4 regions of the Mesorhizobium huakuii genome follow, and region 3 is predicted to be linked to each of the others. Evidence: riboswitches for the same ligand, from Rfam matches in the RefSeq annotation. Region 3 holds a riboswitch; each other region holds the start of a gene.
The links. Region 3 has a riboswitch for cobalamin ahead of bluB (5,6-dimethylbenzimidazole synthase). Riboswitches for the same ligand answer to the same signal wherever they lie in the genome.
Positions count from the first base shown of each region.

Region 1: it holds a riboswitch for cobalamin, as region 3 does, so the genes downstream of both, HB778_RS00220 (CbtB domain-containing protein) here and bluB (5,6-dimethylbenzimidazole synthase) in region 3, are expected to answer to the same signal.
Region 2: it holds a riboswitch for cobalamin, as region 3 does, so the genes downstream of both, HB778_RS26195 (DUF1636 family protein) here and bluB (5,6-dimethylbenzimidazole synthase) in region 3, are expected to answer to the same signal.
Region 4: it holds a riboswitch for cobalamin, as region 3 does, so the genes downstream of both, HB778_RS17155 (aromatic ring-hydroxylating oxygenase subunit alpha) here and bluB (5,6-dimethylbenzimidazole synthase) in region 3, are expected to answer to the same signal.

Region 1 covers NZ_CP050296.1:45,435-50,613, reverse strand. The annotation lists gene HB778_RS00235 (heparan-alpha-glucosaminide N-acetyltransferase) at 1-770, opposite strand, end outside; gene HB778_RS00230 (MFS transporter) at 980-2,179, shown strand; gene HB778_RS42700 (SRPBCC family protein) at 2,183-2,668, opposite strand; gene HB778_RS42695 (aromatic ring-hydroxylating oxygenase subunit alpha) at 2,668-3,351, opposite strand; cobalamin riboswitch at 3,483-3,680, shown strand; gene HB778_RS00220 (CbtB domain-containing protein) at 3,714-3,893, shown strand; gene HB778_RS00215 (CbtA family protein) at 3,909-4,712, shown strand; gene cobU (bifunctional adenosylcobinamide kinase/adenosylcobinamide-phosphate guanylyltransferase) at 4,705-5,179, shown strand, end outside.
Region 2 covers NZ_CP050296.1:5,425,315-5,430,493, forward strand. The annotation lists gene HB778_RS26180 (sugar ABC transporter ATP-binding protein) at 1-1,022, shown strand, start outside; gene HB778_RS26185 (ABC transporter permease) at 1,022-2,071, shown strand; gene HB778_RS26190 (substrate-binding domain-containing protein) at 2,141-3,130, shown strand; cobalamin riboswitch at 3,388-3,593, shown strand; gene HB778_RS26195 (DUF1636 family protein) at 3,616-4,083, shown strand; gene HB778_RS26200 (ABC transporter ATP-binding protein) at 4,080-4,868, shown strand; gene HB778_RS26205 (ABC transporter substrate-binding protein) at 4,917-5,179, shown strand, end outside.
Region 3 covers NZ_CP050296.1:4,912,735-4,917,913, forward strand. The annotation lists gene HB778_RS23620 (TetR/AcrR family transcriptional regulator) at 1-515, shown strand, start outside; gene HB778_RS23625 (hypothetical protein) at 611-1,594, shown strand; partial or broken gene bluB (5,6-dimethylbenzimidazole synthase) at 1,750-2,331, opposite strand; cobalamin riboswitch at 2,433-2,612, opposite strand; gene HB778_RS23635 (histone deacetylase family protein) at 2,734-3,660, shown strand; gene HB778_RS23640 (exodeoxyribonuclease VII small subunit) at 3,664-3,915, shown strand; gene HB778_RS23645 (DUF2277 domain-containing protein) at 4,014-4,280, shown strand; gene HB778_RS23650 (pirin family protein) at 4,321-5,179, shown strand, end outside.
Region 4 covers NZ_CP050296.1:3,448,884-3,454,062, reverse strand. The annotation lists gene HB778_RS17175 (ABC transporter ATP-binding protein) at 1-6, shown strand, start outside; gene HB778_RS17170 (DUF680 domain-containing protein) at 74-313, opposite strand; gene HB778_RS17165 (DUF680 domain-containing protein) at 385-594, opposite strand; gene HB778_RS17160 (DUF680 domain-containing protein) at 668-865, opposite strand; cobalamin riboswitch at 1,357-1,557, shown strand; gene HB778_RS17155 (aromatic ring-hydroxylating oxygenase subunit alpha) at 1,673-2,920, shown strand; gene HB778_RS17150 (hybrid-cluster NAD(P)-dependent oxidoreductase) at 2,941-4,035, shown strand; gene HB778_RS17145 (PqqD family protein) at 4,178-4,609, shown strand; gene HB778_RS17140 (serine kinase) at 4,643-5,179, shown strand, end outside.

The DNA.
Region 1 (5,179 bases), 2.3 Mb from region 3:
GGGGTTTCGACCTGGGCGGGCATGACTTGCGAAAACAGCCAGACGCAGCCGATCAGCAACGGCTGGTGGATCAGGTAGAAGGCGAGGCTGTGGCGGCCGATGAAGAGCAGCGGATTGGCCCAGCGGCCGGGCGCAAGGCTCGCCAGACGCGCTCGCAGGCCGGAGGCGGAAGTGAGTTTCGCCACGCCGATGCCGATAAGCACCGCGCCGAACCATGGAAACAGCGGCACATAGTCGTTGGATCGTGGATTGGTCGCCGATAGGCCGATCCACCATAGCCAGGGATGGTCCAGGGCCTCGAAGCGCAGATAGACGGGCGCAGCGATCACGAGCGCGGCAACGACAAGCGTCAGCAGGGCCGGCAGCCACAGGAAGGCGAGGCCGAGCAGGCTGGCGAGCGCGATCTCATGCAGGATGCCGAAGAAGATGAATCCGTCCGGCGTCGCGATGCGGGTGACCACCGAAATGGCGACCGCGGCACCGGCAACCATTGCAAAGCGCTTCCAAAAACCGTTCCAGCGGATTTGCTGGCCGTGAGCCAGGTACAGGCTGACGCCGACCAGGAACAGGAAAGTCGAGGCGATGCAGCGTGCGTAGATCTTCCACCAGCCAAAAGCGGTGAGGCCTGGATCGGTGTAGCCGAAGAATTCCAGATCCCAGGTGAAATGGTAGCTCGCCATGGCCAGCAGCGCGATGCCGCGCACAATGTCGATGGCGACGATGCGCTTTGATGGCTCCGGAACGGGTGCGGTCGGCGTATGGATGGTCATGGTCTCGCGATCTGATTCAGCCCCGCCTGAGGACTATCACGGTTGGACGGGACAGAAGAAGGCCGGGGCATCGGATCAAGCGCCGCTTTAGGCCAGAGCCGGGAAGCCTTTGACCGGTTTCGCTTTTCGCCGGTTACACGTCGGTTTCCTCTTAATCGTCCGGGAACGACCACGGCAGATTTGGCCGGTGATTCTGCTTTGGGGAAGCAATGTCCACCCATGTCCGCCATCCGATCTGGCTTCCGGCCCTCAAGGCCGCGGATGCGCGCACCTTCGCCTCGCTCTACGCGGTCGAATCCTTCGCCCGCGCCACGGTGTCGAGTGTCATCCCGATCCAGGCCTACGAGATTCTGCACAATGAGCAGATCGTCTCGATCCTCTACACCATCGTGGCGCTGCTCGGCCTGTCCGTGACCTTGTTCATGCCGATGCTGATCCGCCGCTTTGCCCGGCGCTGGGTCTACACGGCAGGCGCCTGCCTCCTTGCAATAGGCTCGCTGTTCTTCGTTACCCACACGCTGGCCGGGCAACTGGCCGGCATGCTGTGCCGTGTGATGGGCGCTAGTGCGCTCTCGATCACGCTCAACCTCTACATCATGGACCACATCCGCAAGACCGACTTCATGCAGGCCGAATCGCTGCGCATGGCGTGGTCGATGCTCGCCTGGACCGGCGGGCCGACGCTCGGCATCTTCCTCTACACGCGCTTCGGCATCTATGCCGCGCATGGTGCGGTGGCGGTGTTCGCGCTGGCGCTATTGGCGCTGTTCTGGACCTATCGGCTTGGCGACAACCCTTCGATCCGGCCCGGCAAGACACGGCCGGCCAATCCGCTCGCCAATATCGGCCGCTTCGTCGCGCAGCCCAGATTGAGGCTTGCCTGGCTGATCGCCTTCGGCCGCTCCTGTTTCTGGACGACGTTCTTCGTCTATGGGCCGCTGTTCATGGTGATCACCGGCGAGGGCAAGCTGGCCGGCGGTCTTCTGGTTTCGGCCGGCAACGCGCTGTTGTTCATGGCGATCTTCTGGGGCAAGGCCGGACAACGCTTTGGCGGCCGGCGCACCATGACATTTGCCTATTTCGCCATGTCGGCAATGCTTCTGGCGGCGGGTGCTGTCGGGGAGAGCGTGCCGCTGCTCACCGGCACTTTCCTGCTGTGTGGCGCCTTCTTCACCATCGCGCTCGATGCGCTGGGTTCGACCGCCTTCATGCGCTCGGTGCGCTCCTATGAGCGGGCGCAGATGGCGGCAGTCTACCGCACCTATCTCGACTTTTCCGAGCTGACGCCGCCGCTGGTCTATTCGGTGGTGCTGGCCTTCTTTGGACTGGGCTCGGTGTTCGTCACGCTCGGGCTGCTGGCGGCGGTTTGCGGGTTTGTCACGTGGCGCTACCTGCCGAAGTCCCTGTGAGGATCAGGCAGAAAGCGCCGCGTGCTGCTCGCGCACCCAGTTGTGGAAGCGGTGCAAGTCGTACTCTTCGGGCATCAGCACGCCGGCGGTGTGACGCATCGAACGCAGGCCCCTCTGGTTGACCTCGCAGATCGCCGCATCCTCTTCCAGCACCTGCGTGCCAAAGGCGACGATGTTGTCGATGTCGGTCGTGGCCAGGGCCTCGGGGGTAAACAGCCATTCGGCGACAAGTTCGGTTTGCTCCGGGCCGAGCGGCACAAGGCGCACGGTCCTGACATAGTCGACATGACCGACGATGAACATCGAGGGCAGGCTGGTGGCGTAGGTCTGGCCGGCGGCGCGTTCGGCTGGCGTCAGGCCTGAGAAGACCGGCCCATGCGTCTTGCCGTCGCGCGACCAGGTCTCGGCCCCGGCGCGCAGGCCGCCGGAAAATTCCGGCGCGTCATTGTCGGCATGGCGCGTCCATTCGGGGTCATCGTGCCGGCTCATCAGGCGCGGCCGTAGATCGGCACCAGCCGTGACAGGTCCTTGTGCACGCCCGGACAGTGCAGGCACTCGTTGAAGTTTTCCCAAAAAATCTTCCAGTTGCAGTGCATCACCTTGCGCAGCACATGGCCTGAGACCAGCGTTTCCAGCGGCCAGTTGCCGAGATTGCCGGAGGCCGGGTCGAAGGAGGCCTGCGCGGAGCCCGCCGCATCCTCCTGCAGATTGATGAAGACGAAACCACGCCACACCGAGAGCGCGACGCGGTAGAGCGGATGGTCGGCCTTGTCGAAACCATCAGGCAACGATTTCGACGGCACGCGCACGAGGTCGCCGCGCAGCGAATAGGACCAGGCGTGGTAGGGGCACGTGATCAGCCGCGCCTTCAGCCGGCCCTCGCTCTCCTGGCAAAGCTGCGAGCCGCGATGCCGGCAGGTGTTGTGGAAGGCGCGCAGCGCGCCGGTGTCGTCGCGCAGCACGATGATGTCCTGCGTGCCGATGCGGAATCGGCGGAAGGCAAGCGGCTGGGCGAGATCGGCCTCGCGGCAGACGAGCAGCCAGTTTTTGTACCAGATGGCATCGAGATCCCGCTGATAGGCTGCTTCATCCCAATAGGCCGATGAAGGCAGCGTCGGTTCGGCCTGGGTCAGGCCGTTGTAGGGGGCGCGCTCGCTGGCAATGGGCTGCATGGCTGGCTTCCAGTGAAGATGCCAGCCGACACCCGGCCAGGAGAATTGTCAATTGTCGCGCCTCGCGACGGCATGGCGCAATCGCGCTGTTTGCCGGCGGAATTTGGTTTGCCGCGTGTCGTGATTTTCCCTATAGTCATGCAGTCGTCGGTTCCGTTTTGGAGCCAAGAGGGAATGCGGTGCGGGCGAAATTCTTGCCCAATGCCGTGGCTGCCCCCGCAACTGTGTGCGGTAGTCCTCTCCATATGCCACTGAAGATTCGTCTTCGGGAAGGTGGAGAAGGGCGCTGATCCGCGAGCCAGGAGACCTGCCGACGACGGCAAAACTGACAGGCCCTCGGGTGGAGGGTGAAAGGACAAGATATGAATACCGCTTCCGTCTCCCTCGGCGCCTCCGTCTCCTCGCAGTCGCGCTTCATGCAGCTGGCGCTCGCCGCGCTGCTCGGCATTTTCGTGATGGGCTTTGTCGGCTTTTCGCATATCGATGCGGTCCACAATGCGGCTCACGACTATCGCCATTCGATGGCGTTTCCCTGCCACTGACCAGGATCTGACATCATGAACCTGTTTCGCAACGTCGTGTTCATCGCGGCGATCGCAGGGCTCGTGGCCGGCGTCATCCTCGCCTGCATGCAGGCCTATGCCACTGTGCCGCTGATCCTGAAGGCGGAAGTCTACGAACAGGCCGGCGGCGGCCATAAGCACGACCATGCCGCGGCCCCGGCCGCGGCGGATACCACTGCCATGAGTACGGCCGCCCCGGCGGGGAATGCCATGAGCACTGCGGCGCCGGCCCCGGCTGAAGTGACTGCTCCGGCGAAAGACGAGGGTTGGGCGCCGGCAGACGGTTTCGAGCGTTTCGCCTTCAGCGTGCTTGCCAATATCGTCACCGGCATCGGCTTCGCGCTGATCCTGGTCGCGGTTTCGGAATTCGCCGGCGGCATCGGCAATTGGCGCCAGGGCGTATTCTGGGGCCTGGCCGGCTTTGCCGTGTTCACGCTGGCGCCTGGTCTCGGCCTACCGCCGGAACTGCCGGCCATGCCGGCGGCCGATCTCTTGCCGCGCCAGATCTGGTGGTGGGCAACGGTGGCGGCAACCGCGGCTGGTCTCGGCCTGATCGCGTTCCGCAAGTCACTGCCGCTCGCCATCCTTGCCGTGGCGCTGATCGTTGCCCCGCACATCGTCGGCGCGCCACAGCCCGACAGCTTCGAGACGGCGATTCCGGAAGGGTTGCATCACCAGTTCGTGGTGGCGGTGACGGTGACCAACCTGGTGTTCTGGCTGGTGCTCGGCGCCGTCGTCGGCGTGGTGCGCGGACGCTTCACCGGCACCGCGACCAGCCTGCGCGACAGCTTTGCCTGATCGCAACAAGCTGACGTTCATCATCGGCGGCGCGCGCTCCGGCAAGAGCGCGCATGCCGAAACCCTGGCGACGGCGTTGCCGTCACCATGGGCCTATATCGCCACGGCTGAGGCCTACGACAGCGAAATGCGCGAGCGCATCGCGCTGCACCGCTCGCGGCGCGGCGAGGGCTGGATGACTATCGACGCACCGCTCGATCTCGCCGGCGCGCTCGAGGCCTTGCCCGACAACCAGCCGGTGCTGGTCGACTGCCTGACACTGTGGCTGACCAATCACATGCTGGCCGATCACGACGTTGGAGCCGAATGCCGGCGGCTGGCGGATGTGCTGTCACGGCCACGCGGGCCCTGGTTCGTGGTGTCCAACGAAGTCGGGCAAGGCATCGTGCCGGACAATGCCTTGGCGCGCCGTTTTCGCGATGATGCCGGAAGGCTCAACCAGCAGGTCGCGGCGATTGCCGATACGG
Region 2 (5,179 bases), 510 kb from region 3:
TGGACGAGCCGACGGCGGCGCTCACGGTGGGTGAGGTCGACCGGCTGTTCGACATCATGCGCAAGCTCGCCGCCAGCGGCGTCGGCATCGTCTACATCTCGCATCGCCTGGAAGAGGTGCCGCAGATCGCCGACCGGGTGACGGTCATGCGCGACGGCCGCGTCGCCGGCGTCACCGAGCCGCACGCCCCACAGGCCGAGCTGGTCCGGCTTTTGGTCGGGCGGCCGCTGGACGAGCTTTATCCCGAACGGTCAAGGGCGGCCGGCAAGACGTTGCTCAGCCTGCGCGATGCGCGCTTCAGGCTCGCCCATGAAAGCGCTGGTTGGCAGCCGCCGGCTGGCGTCTCGCTCGACGTCAAGGCCGGCGAGATCGTCGGGCTGGCCGGGATCATGGGGGCGGGGCGCACCGAGCTGCTCAGCGCGCTCTACGGCACCGGCCTGTCCGGCCGCTGGGAAGGCGAGGTCGCCATCGATGGCCGGTCGGTGAAACTCGATTCCATCAAGGCCGCGCGCGACGCCGGCATCGCCTTCGTCACCGACGACCGGCGCGGCAGCGGGCTGATGCTGAGAATGGCGGTGGGCCTCAACCTGGTCATGTCGGTCATCCGCCGCATCTCACCCTTCGGCCTGATGTCGTCGCGCCGCCAGGCGGATGCGGTGAAGCAGTCCTTTGGCCAGTTCGATATCAGGCCGAAGAATCCCGACATCGCTGTCGGCGCGCTGTCCGGCGGCAACCAGCAGAAGGTGGTGCTGGCCAAGGAGATCCTCGGCAATCCCCGGCTGTTGCTGCTCGACGAGCCGACTCGCGGCGTCGACGTCGGTGCCAAGGGCGAAATCTACGCGCGGCTCAGGCAGTTGGCGGCGCAAGGGCTCGGCATCCTGGTCGCCTCCAGCGAGATGCCGGAGCTGATCGGTCTGTGCGACCGGATCGTCGTGCTGCGCGAAGGGCGCAACGTGGCGGAATTCATCGGCGGCGTCGACGAGCACACGGTGCTTGACGCGGCAAATGGCAGGGAGGCCTGATGTCTGAACAGAAGATCTCGGAGGCAAGCGGTCCGGTGGCCGCGGCACCGGTGCATCGCGATCCGCTCGCTTTGGTGGTGCGCTTCCAGAGCCTGATCGGCCTGGTCGTGGTGGCGATCGGCGGCATCATCTTCTCACCGCGCCGGCATGGCCAGATACTGTTCCTCGACCCCGACAACATCGCCAACATCGTGCGCGCCGTGTCGGAGACCGGCATCATCGCCATCGGCATGACCTTCGTCATCATCACCGCCGGCATCGACCTGTCGGTTGGCGCGGTGCTCGGCCTGTCCAGCGTCGTCACGGCATCGATGATGATCTCGGGCGGTTTCGGGCTCATTCCCACCATCCTCGCGGTGCTCGTCATGGGCATCGTCTTTGGCGCGATCCAGGGCACCATCTCCACCCGGTTCCGGCTGGAGCCGTTCATCGTCACGCTCGCCGGCCTGCAGGCGGCGCGCGGCCTGGCGCTGGTCGTGTCGGGCAACCAATACATCAACATTTCCTATGGCGACGGGCCGGGCCTGGCACCGCCGGTGTTTGCGATCCTCGGCGAGCGGCTGTTCAACAACACCGTGCCGGTCGCCACCATCGTCTTCATCGTCTTTGCCGCGATCGCGACGATCGTGCTCAACACCACGCGCTTCGGCCGCTATGTCTTTGCCGTCGGCGGCAATGAGCGCGCGGCGCGCATTTCCGGCGTGCCTGTCTCGATGGTGAAGATCTCGGTCTATGCCATCACCGGCTTTGCCGCCGCTCTTGCCGGCATCGTGCATGCCGGCCAGTTCAATTTCGGCAGCGCCAATGACGGCATGGGCTACGAACTCACCGCGATCGCCGCCGTGGTCATCGGTGGCACCAGCCTGTTCGGCGGCGCCGGCTCGATGGTGGGCACCGTCGCCGGCACCATCATGCTGGGCGCGCTCGCCAATATCCTGCAGCTCAACAACATCACGCCCGCCATGCAGTTGCTCGCGACCGCCGCGATCATCGTGCTGGCCGCAGTGCTTCAATCCCTCGTTCGCCGCCGCGAGGGTTTGGGTCGTTAGGAGGAAAGCGGCAGCAAGTTGAAGTCAAACCAAGGTCTGGCCCCCGGCCCGACGAGGAGGAGAGTGAGTATGAAAACCATAAGACAAGGAACGAGGCGCGCGCTTCACGCCATGCTTCTGGCAGGCGCTGGCCTGTGCATTGCGGGAGCCGCCCAGGCTGCCGAACCGTTGGTCAAGGCCTGCGCCAAGGACGGCCAGTTCATCATCGGCTTTTCGCAGGCGAACAATGCCGAGCCCTACCGCCAGCATGTCAATGACGAGCTGACGGCGGCGGCCAAGGAAGTACCGGGCTTTACGCTGCAGATCGCCGACGGCGCCGGCAACGTCAACACGCAGACCTCGCAGGTCGACAACTTCATCACCCAGAAAGTCGATCTGCTGCTGATCTCGCCCTTCGAGGCGGCACCGCTGACGCCGGCAGTGAAGCGCGCCATGGATGCCGGCATCCCTGTCATCGAGCTCGACCGCAAGACGGTCGGCGATCCCGGCAAGGACTACACTGCCTTCATCGGCGGCGACAATTACAAGATCGCGCTCGAAGCCGGAAAATACACCGCCAAGACCTTGCTGCCGGACGGCGGCGAGGCGGCGGTGCTGGAAGGCTTGCCGAGCTCGACGCCGGCAGTGGAGCGGCTGAACGGCTTCAAGGACGGCGTCAAGGAGAATGCCAAGATCCAGGTCGTGGCCGAGCAGGCCGCCGACTGGGTGCCGGACAAAGCCCAGACCGCCTTCTCGGCCATGCTCCAGGCGCATCCCGATATCAAGGTGCTCTACGCCTCGAACGACATGATGGCGGCCGGCGCGTTGCTTGCCGCCAAGGGCGCAGGCAAGCAGGTCAAGATCATCGGTACCGACGGCTTGCCAGGCCCGGCAGGCGGCATCGAGGCGGTGGCCAAGGGCGACTGGGCGGCGACCTTCACCTATCCGACGGGCGCCAAGGAAGCGATCGAGATGTCGAAGAAGATCCTGCTCGATTGCGCTACTTCGGTGGATACGACGGTCACCGTCGACACGACCGCGATCACGCCGGAGAACGCCAAGCAGCTGGCGGGGAAGTAAGCCCGTCTGCCTGTAGACCATCCGATCCAGGGCGGGTTCACGCGAACCCGCCCTGTCTACGTTCGCAACCTTCTCCGGCACTCGAAGGGTGGTGGCAAGGGATTGACAGCGGCAGAGGATATGTCTTTAACAGTTCTGTTATTACATAACAGACGGAGATGTTGTATGCGCCTTCTCTGACGAGGTCGCAGGCTGCTGGTGCCACGATGGTGACAGGACCAGTCGAAAAGAATCGTTGCGATGCGTCCGGGGCAAAACTACGATTGCCCGGTGATGGTCCCCGCGCCGAAAGGCAAGGGGTGAAAAGGGAACACGGTGAGACCCTCAAAGGTCGAGACCGTGGCTGCCCCCGCAACTGTAAGCGGTGAGCAAGATCCGAAATGCCACTGGCCGGCAAGGCTGGGAAGGCAGGATTGCGCCGAGACCCGCGAGCCAGGAGACCTGCCATCACTGAGTTGACCGGACGGGGTGTGCCGGGAGGAAACGTGGACGTCGGTCTTGTCGGCCGGCTCGCCAACATCCTTCCGTCGCCAGTTTTGGAAAGTGACGGAAAGTTGGACGGCTCCATCGATCATCGCATCATCGTGTGCACGCTTTGCCGTGACGTCCCGACCGGCATCAGGTCGGGCGAAAGCCTGTGCGCCGATTTGCGCTCCCGGCTCTCGGCCCATCATCAGCCCGCCGTGGCGCATGGCTTCACGATCGAAGGCGTCGAGTGCATGGCGGGCTGCGCGCGGCCGCTGACGGTGGCCTTCCAGGCGCCGGGCAAGGCTTCCTATCTTTTCGGCTCCATCGACGCCGAGGCCGACGCCGGTGATCTCGTGCGATTTGCAAGGCTATACGCCTCGCTCGCTGACGGCTGGTGCAATTCCGGACAACGTCCGCCGCGACTGGCGGGCAAGACGCTGGCCCGTATCCCCGGGCCGGGCAAGTTTGCGGGCAACAGCCGATGACGATGCCGCTTCTCGAAGCCCGCGACCTCTGCGCGACGGCGAACGGCCGGGATCTGGTCCATGCGGTCAGCCTGTCGGTGGCATCAGGCGATCGTCTCGCCATCATCGGCCCCAATGGCGCCGGCAAGACCACGCTGCTGCGCATGCTGTCGGGCATGCTCCGGCCAAGTGCGGGCGAGGTGAAGCTTGGCGGACGCCGTCTGGACAGGATCTCGACCGCCGAACGGGCCCTGCACATCGCCGTCGTCGGCCAGACCGACCAGCCCGATCCGCGGCTTGCGGTGATCGACTATGTCGAGCTTGGCCGCGTTCCGCATGCCGGATTGAGGTGCAGGAGCGAGGAACGCGACATCGTCGTCGACGCGCTTCGCCGGACCGGCCTGTTGCCGCTGCTTGGCCGCGCCATCGGCTCGCTGTCAGGCGGCGAACGCCAGCGTGCCCAGCTGGCGCGCGCCATCGCACAGCAACCGAAAGTGCTGTTCCTCGACGAGCCAACCAACCATCTCGACCCGCGCGCCCGTGGCGAGCTGCTCGAACTCGTGGCCGGCTTCGGCATGACGGTGATCGCGGTGCTGCACGATCTGGCTCTGGTGGCGCCGTTCGCCACCAGGGTCGCGGTGATGAACGAAGCCCGGCTGCATGCGCTGGCCGCGCCGCGCAAGGCGCTGACCCAGAAACTGATCCGCGAGATTTTCGGCGTCGACGTGTTTCGCCTGCGCCATCCGACCGAGGACCGCGAACTGACGGTGTTCGATGTTCCGAACCGCGCCGCACCCCCTTCCTGATCGAAACCCATCCGTCATTCGACACTGTTCAACCAAGGAGCAAAATCCGTGAAACGTCTCGCTCTGTCGCTTGTCTTCTCGCTGCTGGCCTCAACAGCCTTCGCCTTCCCCGTCACCGTCGATAGCTGCGGCAAACCGCTGACCTTCGATGCGCCGCCCAAGCGCGCCGTCATCCATGATCTCAACATGGCCGAGATGGCCTTCGCGCTGAAGCTGCAGCCGTCAATTGTCGGCCTGACCGGCATCACCGGATGGTACAAGGTCGGCGCCGAATTCAAGGCCGAACAGGGCTCCATCCCGGAACTGGCGCC
Region 3 (5,179 bases):
CGTCGATGGATGATTTCACCGCATCCGCCGGACTGACACGCGGCGCCCTCTATCACCACTTCGGCGACAAGAAGGGACTGCTGGAAGCGGTTATCGCCGAAATCGACGGCGAGATGGCGGCCAGGGTGAATGAGGTCGCGTCGAGAGCGCCGACCCGCTGGCAACATTTCGTCGACGAGTGCACAACCTATATCGAAATGGCGCTGGAGCCGGAAATCCAGCGCATCATGTTCCGGGACGGTCCGGCCGTGCTGGGCGATCCGGCACAATGGTCGAATGCCAATGCCTGCGTTGGTTCAATGACCGATCATCTGACCGCGCTGCAGGGGGAAGGGGTGGTCGTCCCGGGCGTCGACCCCGAGACCGCGGCACGGCTGATCAACGGTGCGAGCAGCCAGGCAGCGCAGCGGATCGCCAATTCGAACGACCCGGAAGCGACGTCGAGAAAAGTGGTGGCGGCGTTCAAGCAGCTGCTCGAGGGCCTGCTCAGAAAACCAGCTTCGCAACAGAACTGAAATCCCCGTCGGGCGCTCCGCTGGCCACTGCTCACGATTGACAATCTTCGGGGTGAGCGCATCCTCTGCAGCCATCTCTGAGGGGAGATTCGGGCATGTGGGATTTCGAGATCGGCAGGTCGGTGTCCATCATGATGCGGACCTGGCCTTTCATTGTCTTTCGCATGATCATCTATTTCGGCATCACGCTGGCCTACATCGTGGCGACCGGCACCGGCGCTTCCGTCGGCTATGGTGTCGGCAATATCTCCACCGATCCCGATGGACCGATGTCCTTCGCCCTGTGGGGCGGCGTGGTCGGCTTCGGCGTTGTCTCGATCGCCGTCTACTGGATCCGGGAATACATTCTCTATGTCGTCAAGGCCGGCCATATCGCCGTCATGGTCCATCTGATCGACGGCCGGGATGTCCCCGACGGCCAGAACCAGATCGCCTATGCCCGGCAGGTCGTGACGGAGCGTTTCGCCGAGGCCAACATCCTTTTCGTCGTCGACCAGCTGGTCAAGGGCGCCATTCGCGCCATCACCGGCCTGCTCGGCGGGATCGCCGCTTTCCTGCCCATTCCGGGCCTGAGCGGCCTTGTTTCCTTCATCAACACGGTGATTCGCCTGTCGCTGACCTATGTCGACGAGATCATCCTCGGCTACAACATCCGCATCAATTCGTCCTCGCCCTTCGAAACGGCGCGTCAGGGCGTGGTGCTCTATGCCCAGAACGGCAAGACCATGGTCAAGAACGCCGTCTGGCTGGCGGTCATCATGTGGGGCGTTTCCTTCGTCATCTTCCTGCTGATGCTGGCTCCGGCCGCAGCCATTTTATTCATGATGCCCGGCCAACTCGCCGGCTGGGCCTTCGTGCTCGCTATCGTCTTCGCCTGGGCCTTCAAGGCGGCCTTTATCGAGCCCTTCGCCATCGCTTGCCTGATGCAGGTCTATTTCAAGACCATCGCCGGCCAGGTGCCTGATCCGGCCTGGGACATCAGGCTGGCCGAGGCGTCGTCGAAATTCCGGGAATTGAAGGACAAGGCGCTGGCCTCCTTCGGCGGCTCGCGCTGGGGCACGGCCGGCGCAACGCGCTGATCGGCGGGCGCGCAGGCGACGGTGTTGAGGTGCGCCACAGCTAACTTGAGCGGTGCCTCGCCTTGCCCGCAAAAGGTCTCGCTCATGATCAGTTCGGGCAGCGGCAGGCGCCGACCCCAGCCATGCGTTTCAAGGTCCGGTTTCGGTGCGAACTCGGAAACCCGGCCAACGCAGAGATAGGCGATCGGCGTTACATGCTCGGGAATGGACAGCAGGCTTTTCAGCGCTTGCGGTTCAATGATGCTAACCCAACCGACGCCGATGCCTTCGGCGCGCGCTGCCAACCAGAAATTCTGCACCGCGCAGACCGTGCTGTAGAGATCCATCTCCGGATTGTGCCAGCGCCCCAGCGGCGAACCCTGCGAGCGCCGGCGGTCGCAGGTGATGCAGATGTTGAGGGCGCTTTCGCAGATGCCTTCCAGCTTGAGCTTGCGGTAGAGCGCCTGCCGTTCTTCCTCGATTTCAGGCAGTTCCTGTTCGCGCGCGGCCAGGAACAGGTCGCGCACATCAGCCCGTCGCGCGGCATCGCGGATGACAATGAAATTCCACGGCTGCATGAAGCCGACCGATGGCGCATGGTGCGCGGCAAGCAGCAGCCGTGCCAGCACCTCGTCGTCGAGCCCTGTGGGCAGGAAATGGCTGCGCACATCGCGCCGCGTGAACATCGCGCGATAGACCGCGTCGCGCGCCCTTTGGTCAAATCCGTCGCCCATAGGAGCGGTCATATCTTCCGGCATCGCTTGTCCCCTTGCGATTGCTATGGTTTCACATCGTCAGAGCGTACTTTGTGCGTCCAACTGGACGCACGTCACTCTGATGTCACCCGCCTGACCATGCGGATGACGATGCCTGCCAGGCCGGTCTTCTGGCTTGGGATCAACCCGCGTCCGGTGCCTTCCCGTCATCGACAGTGGCATTTACCGGCGCGGTCCCCCTCACAGCGTTGGGCACGCCACGGAATTCAACCGTGTTCCCGATTCTCCCGCTTGCGGCGAGCACCAGGCAGTGGCGGCGACCTTACGCCGAAGCCGCCGCGGCGCCAATCCCCGCAGCGACGCCAATGGACGCAGGCGTGATTTTCCCCAGCGATCGAGCCGCAATGCATGGCCATCGCAGCGCCGGGGCACTAGATAGGGAGCATGACAACCCGTCTCTACACCCATCCGATCTTCCTCGAACACATCACCCCGCCCGGTCACCCCGAGCGGCCGGACCGCTTGCGCGCCATCGAGCGCGTGCTCGATGACGAGACCTTTGCTGCGCTTGATCGCGTCAAGGCGCCGGAGGGCGATGAAGCGACCATCCTCTACGCGCATCCCGCCGATTTCGTCGCCCGCGTGCGCGCCGCCATTCCCGAAGAGGGCCTTGCCCGTATCGATGCCGACACCACCGCGAGCCCAAAGAGCTGGCAGGCGGTGATCACCGCGATCGGCGCCGCCAACGCTGCCGTCGACGACGTCTTTGCCGGCCGCGCCGACAATGTCTTCGTCGCCGCCCGCCCGCCCGGCCACCATGCCGAAAAGAGCACCGCGATGGGCTTCTGCTTCTTCAACACGGCGGCGATTGCGGCCCGCTACGCGCAGAAGAAGCATGGCGCCGAGCGCGTTGCCGTCGTCGATTGGGATGTCCATCACGGCAACGGCACGCAGGATATTTTCTGGGACGATCCTTCAGTGCTCTATTGCTCGACGCACCAGATGCCGCTCTATCCCGGCACCGGCGCGAAGAACGAGACCGGCGCCGGCAACATCGTCAACGCGCCTCTGGCGCCACAGACCGGCGGCGAGGTGTTTCGCGATGCCTTCCTGTCCCGGGTGCTGCCGGCGCTCGACAATTTCGCGCCCGATTTGATCATCATTTCGGCTGGTTTCGACGCGCATCACCGCGACCCGCTGGCCGAGATCAATCTGACCGAGGATGATTTCGACTGGGCGACAGGCCAGCTGATGCAGCGCGCCGCGCGCCACAGCGGCAACCGGCTCGTCAGCCTGCTCGAGGGCGGCTACGATCTGCAGGGACTGGCATTTTCGGTCGCCGCCCATGTCGGGCGACTGATGAAAGGATGAATGATGGCTGCTGAGACCAACGAAGACGTCAAGGCGATGAGCTTCGAGCAGGCACTCGACGCACTGGAAAAGATCGTCGATGATCTGGAGCGTGGCGACGTGCCGCTCGACCAGTCGATCAAGATCTATGAGCGCGGCGAGGCGCTGAAGGCGCATTGCGATCGGCTGCTGAAGGCCGCCGAGGACAAGGTCGAGAAGATCAGGCTGTCGCGCGACGGCAAGCCGGTCGGAACCGAGCCGCTCGACGCGGAATGAGGCGCAAGCCGTTCACCGAGTTTTGGACATCATCGTGTTTGAGGATAGAGTTCGTCGCCGTTGATATGGCGCCTTGGACAAGAGGAGATACGGAAGCGATGTGCAGAAACATCAAGACCCTGTTCAATTTTGATCCGCCGGCAACCAATGACGAAGTGCGCGACGCGGCCCTTCAGTTCGTCCGCAAGCTGAGCGGAACGACACGCCCGTCGAAACAGAACCAGCATGCGTTCGACCACGCCGTCGAGGCCATCGCGGCATCGGCGCGCGAACTTCTCGATTCACTCGAAACCCATCAGCATCCGCGCAATCGCGAAGAGGTGGCGGCCAAACTGCGGGCAAAGGCGGCGATCCGCTTTGCCTGACGCTGCCAAAGCGGTCCACGACCGCTGACAAGGAGAGTCCATGAGCTTCTTTCCCGGGAAAGACCCTGAAGCCGGCGACGCCTTCGCCAGCGACCAGATCGAGCTGATGGTCATCCCGAACGCCAAGGACATTGGCGGCTTCGAGGTCCGTCGCGCTTTGCCGACCGCCAAGAGGCGGCTGGTCGGGCCCTTCATCTTTTTCGATCGGATGGGCCCGGCGATCCTGCGCGGTGGCCAGGCGATGGATGTCCGTCCGCATCCGCATATCGGCCTGTCGACGGTGACCTATCTGTTCGACGGCAAGATCAGGCATCGCGATTCGCTCGGCACGGAAATGGTGATCCAGCCCGGCGACGTTAACCTGATGACCGCCGGCCGCGGCATCGTCCACTCCGAACGCACGCCCGAGGAGTTGCGCGGCGCGCCGATGTCGATCTCCGGCCTGCAGACATGGCTGGCGCTGCCCGACGGCAAGGAGGAAGTGGCGCCGGTGTTCGAGAACACCGCGGCCTTGCGGCTCCCTGAAATCGACGCCGAAGGCGTCCGCGGCCGCATCGTCATCGGCGATTTCCAGGGGCTGCGCTCCCCGGTGCGGGCCGATACCGAGACGCTCTATGCCGATCTCAGGCTGACGCCTGGCGCCAGCGTGAAAATCCCGGCCGATGCCGAAGAACGCGCCATCTACACACTGGAAGGCGAGGTTTCGATTTCAGGCGACGTCTTTCCGGCCGAGCGACTGCTGGTGTTCCGGCCCGGTGACGAGATCATCATATCGTCGCAAAGCGGCGCGCATTTCATGCTGTTCGGCGGCGCCTCGCTCGGCTCGAAGCGCTACATCTGGTGGAATTTCGTCTCCTCGTCCAAGGAGCGCATCGAACAGGCCAAACAAGAATGGAAGA
Region 4 (5,179 bases), 1.5 Mb from region 3:
GCCTGAGGCTTCGGATCGAAAAAAGAGCGGCGGGCCAGGCCCGCCGCTCTTTTTGGAAAATTAGCTTCGGCTGTTAGTGGTTGCCGAAGAGGTTCCGGTCGCTGCCCTGAGGCGCGGACTTCTGCGCGTCGCCCGACGAATTGAGCAGCTTGTAGACGGGCGAGCCGTTGCCGCGGATCGAAGCCGTACGCGAGTTGTCAACCGAGGTCGCCGCAGGCTGGTTGGCGGCATTGGAGCCATAATTGTCACTGCCGGCGAAGGCACTGCCGGAGATGGCCAGAACGGCGGCGGCGGCAAGGATGATCTTCTTCATTTCAAGTCTCCTGAATTTCTGGATTTCGCCGGGACAGCGGGTATGCCCGCCGTCCCGCTGCGAACCGGTTGTTAGTTGTTGCCGAAAAGGTTGCGGTCAGCGCCCTGCTGAGCAGGCGCCTGAGTGGCCGGAGCCGACTTCTTGATCGAAGCGGTGTACGAACTGTCGTTCGAAGCAGCGGCAGCCTGGTTGGCGCCGGTGGAGCCATAGTTGTCGCTGCCGGCGAAAGCGCTGCCGGAGATGGCCAGAACGGCGGCGGCAGCAATGATGAACTTGTTCATGTTAGGTCTCCTGAATTTCTTGAGGTCGGCCGGAGCGGCGGGCGAAAAACCCGCCATTGGCCGGGATCGGCTGTTAGTTGTTGCCGAAGAGGTTGCGGTCAGCACCCTGAACAGGCGCCTGAGCAGCCGGTTCCGACTTCTTGGTCGAAGCGGTGTGCTGGCTGTCGACAGCCGCGGCTGCAGCGGCATTCGAACCATAGTGGTCGCTACCAGCGAAGGCGCTGCCGGAAATGGCCAGAAGGGCAGCGGCAGTGAGAACAATCTTTTTCATTTTGGGCACTCCAGTATTTTTCTGTCCGTCTAGCGGCGTGTCTTGGGATTAAAATCGCGTCGTTCGGACAGCCCCGATGTGGGAAAGCCAGCCAGCCGTTTCCAATCACGAAGTTGTTCCGTGTGGACCAAGAATCCACCACTTGAAATTGTGCCAAGGCCTTCCTGGCCATATATTTTTGTTTTTGATATCAAACTGTTAGGCAAACCAGCGCTGCGATCACCAACTGTATCGGAGCCTCAGCGTTCACACCGTCCTGCACGCACCGTCAACAGAAACGAACCGTTCGGTTCGATTTTAGAATCTGCTAATAGTTACTTTTCGATACCGTTAACCTTTTTAGCGCCCGTTCCGGGTCGATTCTGACAGCAGGTACAGCCGTGACCGCGACGATTTTCGTGACTGCCGCCTTGACCCGATCGTTTCGCATGCGTGTCGCGCCACATGGATGCGATGTCGCTTTCATGCCGATGTCGCATCCGCTGTCGTGATTAGATCAGGCCATCTCAGGTGCCGCTTCGTGACGACGGGGCGGAGAATTGGGAAGCCGGTCAAAGTCCGGCGCTGCCCCCGCAACGGTGGTGGAGTTCAAGTCGCAACGGGAGACCACTGGGCGAAAGCCTGGGAAGGTGTCGCGACCGTCCGCAAGGACACTCCAGAGCCCGGAAACCAGCCCGAGATAGTTGAACTCGACTGATCGCGGTGGGCGGTCAAGAGGCGGATGCTGCATATCCGGCGCGAGCCGGCGTGCGGTCGATCCTTCCTCAATCACCACCATAGTCAGTCCTTGAACGAAGAGGACAGGACATGGATGCGCGCAACGATATGCTGAGGCTCTTGAACAGCCGCAGAGAGGGTTTCTCACTCGAGCAGCCCTTCTACACGGATCCCGATTTCTTCAAGCTCGACATGGAGCTGATCTGGTATCGCGACTGGCTGTTCATCGGCCATGATTGCGAACTGCCGAAGCCCGGCAGTTTCATCACCGTGCAGATCGGCGACTATCCGGTCGTGCTGGTGCGCGATCAGCAGGGCAAGATCAATGCCTTCCACAATTCCTGCCGCCATCGCGGCAGCCGCGTCTGCAACACCGACAAGGGTATGGCCGCCAAGCTGGTCTGTCCCTATCACCAGTGGACCTATGAGCTGGACGGAAGGTTACTGTTTGCCCGCCAGATGGCAGATGGTTTCGACAAGAGCCAGTTCGGCCTGAAGCCGGTCGCCTGCGAAAGCGTGGCCGGCTACATCTTCATCTGCCTGGCCAAGGAGGCGGCGGACTTCGCGCCGATGCGGGCGATGATCGAACCCTATCTCAAGCCGCACCGCTTGAGCGAAGCAAAGATCGCCTTCGAGAGCACGATCGTCGAGAAGGGCAACTGGAAGCTCGTCTGGGAAAACAACCGCGAGTGCTACCATTGCGCCGGCAATCACCCGGAACTGTGCAAGACCTTCCCGGAAGCCCCGACGGTGACCGGCGTGCAAGGCGCCGACAGCGATCCGGAGATGCTGGCGCACTGGGCCAAATGCGAGGCGGCCGGCCTGCCGAGCAAGTTCCGCATCGACCCGGCCGGGCAATTCCGCGCCACAAGGGCGCCGCTGCTGCGCGACGCGGTCAGCTACACGATGACCGGCAAGCGGGCGGTGAAGAAGAACCTCTCCGACAGCGTGTCGGCCGACCGCATCGGTACGTTGATGCACTATCACTACCCGACGACCTGGAACCATATCCTCATCGACCATGCCGTCACCTTCCGCGTGCTGCCGATCAGCGCGACGGAAACGGCGGTGACGACCAAATGGCTGGTCCACAAGGATGCGGTCGAAGGTGTCGACTACGATCTTGCCGAGCTCACCCATGTCTGGACCGAGACCAACGACCAGGATCGCCGCATCGTCGAGGAGAACGCCTTCGGCATCCTGTCGCCGGCCTATGAGCCCGGCCCCTATTCCGAGTTGCACGAGGGCGGCGTGATCCAGTTTGTCGACTGGTATGCGCGCTTCATCGGCCCGCGCCTTGCCGACGACGGCAGGCCGGCGCTGCGCAGCGTTGCTTGAGAGGTTGAGGGATGAATGCGATGACGGATCTTGGCCTCTATCGCCATCTCGACCAGATGGCGCCCTGGAACGACAGGCTGCAGGTGCTGGAAGTGATCGGCGTCAGCGACGAAGCGCCTGACGTCAAGACCTTCACCTTCCGCTCCGACAACCAGACCTGGTTCCGCTACAAGCCGGGCCAGTTCGTGACGCTGGAACTGCCGACGCCGGACGGGCCGCTGATGCGCACCTATACGCTGTCGTCGTCACCGTCGCGGCCGTTCTCGATCGCGGTGACGGTGAAGGCGCAGGCCGGCAGCATCGGCACGCGCTGGATGTTCGATCACCTGAAGCCCGGTTCGCACGTCAAGGCCTATGGGCCGAATGGCGACTTTTCTCTGCACAGCCACCCGGCGGCCAAATATCTGTTCATCTCGGCCGGTTCCGGCGTGACGCCGATGATGTCGATGCTGCGCTGGCTGAACGACTGCGCGCCGTGGACAGATGTCGGCTTCGTCAATTGCGCCCGGCGCGCCGAAGAGATCATCTTCCGCAAGGAGCTTGAACTGCTCGGCGGTCATATGCCCGGCCTGTCGCTCGGCTTCATGATCGAGGAGCGGTCGAGCCGCGAGGGCTGGTACGGCCATATGGGCCGCATCGACGCCATCCGGCTGCCGCTGCTGGCGCCCGATTTCCGCGAACGCGAAATCTTCTGCTGCGGTCCGGACCCTTTCATGCGCGCCGTGCGCGGCATGCTGGAGGCCGCCGGCTTCGACATGACGAAATACCACCAGGAGAGCTTTGCCGCACCGATGGTGGAGGAAATCCCGGCGCCGTTCGCTGCGCCGGACAGTGTGGCTGTTCCCGTCGAAGCCGCAACACCGATCCGCTTCGCGCTTTCGGACGTCGACGCGGAATGCGTCGCCGGCCAGACCGTGCTGCAGACGGCGCGCGCTTCGGGCGTGCGGATCCCCGCAGCCTGCGAATTCGGCCTGTGCGGAACCTGCAAGGTGAAGAAAGTCTCCGGCGCTGTCGAGATGAGCCACAATGGCGGCATCCTCGATCACGAGATCGATGACGGCTTCATCCTCGCCTGTTGCTCGAAGCCGCTGTCGGCGCTCGAAATAGAGGCGTGATCGGCTCGCGCTCCCAGCCGGCCCCCAAATGGCTGGAGTCTTGCCGGCTCCGCTTACCTTGCCAACGAAGAACCGAGCGTTTACAGGCGTTGTCAGTGGACGCGATCCTGCGGGTGGGCGGGGATTGCGAAGCGGGGCAACAATGACACGTGATTGCGACGCCTATGCGGTTGCGAGCAGGGACATCGTCTTCGAATCCTTCGATGGCGAGGCCGTGGTGCTCAACCTTGCCAACGGCAAATATTTCGGCTTTTCCGATTCCGGCAGCAGGGTCTGGCAGGCGCTCGCGTCCGGGATCGATGCCCGGGCCCTGATCGGGCTGACCGCCGGCGGTTCGACACTCGGCGCGGCTGAACTCGAACACTTCATATCGCAATTGCTCGAACTGGGTTTGCTGGTGCCTTCGGAAACGGCGGCGCAACCGCTGCCGGGCGAGTTGCCTGCCGAGCTTGCCGCCACGAGCGAGCCGCTCGATGTGAGCATTCACGACGACCTCGCCGATTTGATCATCGTGGACCCCATCCACGAGGTCGAGGAACCCCTCGGCTGGCCGGCGGTCAAGCAGGCATCCTGACGAGCCGGGTGGGTCTGAGATAGAGGGCGCAGGATGCCGCGCGTCACGCTCGAAACCTTGCCGGACTACGCCCGGCATCTCATCACCGCCGCTGAAGATGCCGCTGCATGTTATCCGGCCGCGCGGACGATCCGCCTGCCCCGGCTGGAGCTGATCGCGCATGTCGCTCCCGGTGTGCTCGCCGAGGCGCTCGGCCACGCCTTCTTGGAGGCCGAGGACGACCTGGCGGAGCCATCGACATGCCGCATCTTCACCGTTCATCCCGGCATTGGCGGCATCCCTGAGCCGGCGCGATGGGGCGATGCGCATTTCACCGAATACGGCTTTGCCGAACGGCTCGCCGGGGCCGAACTGCGTGGCCACTATTTTCACGATCTGGATTTCTGGCAGGTCTACGATCCGGAGCGCCGCATTGGCGTCCAACTGATGACCTCGCCCGATGCTTTTCCGCCCTGGGAGCCGACAGCACCGCTGCGTGCCTTCCTGCACTGGGAATATGCGGCGCGCGGCATGCGGCTGACCCATGCCGGCACGCTCGGCGCCAATGGCAAGGGCGTGCTGCTCGCCGGC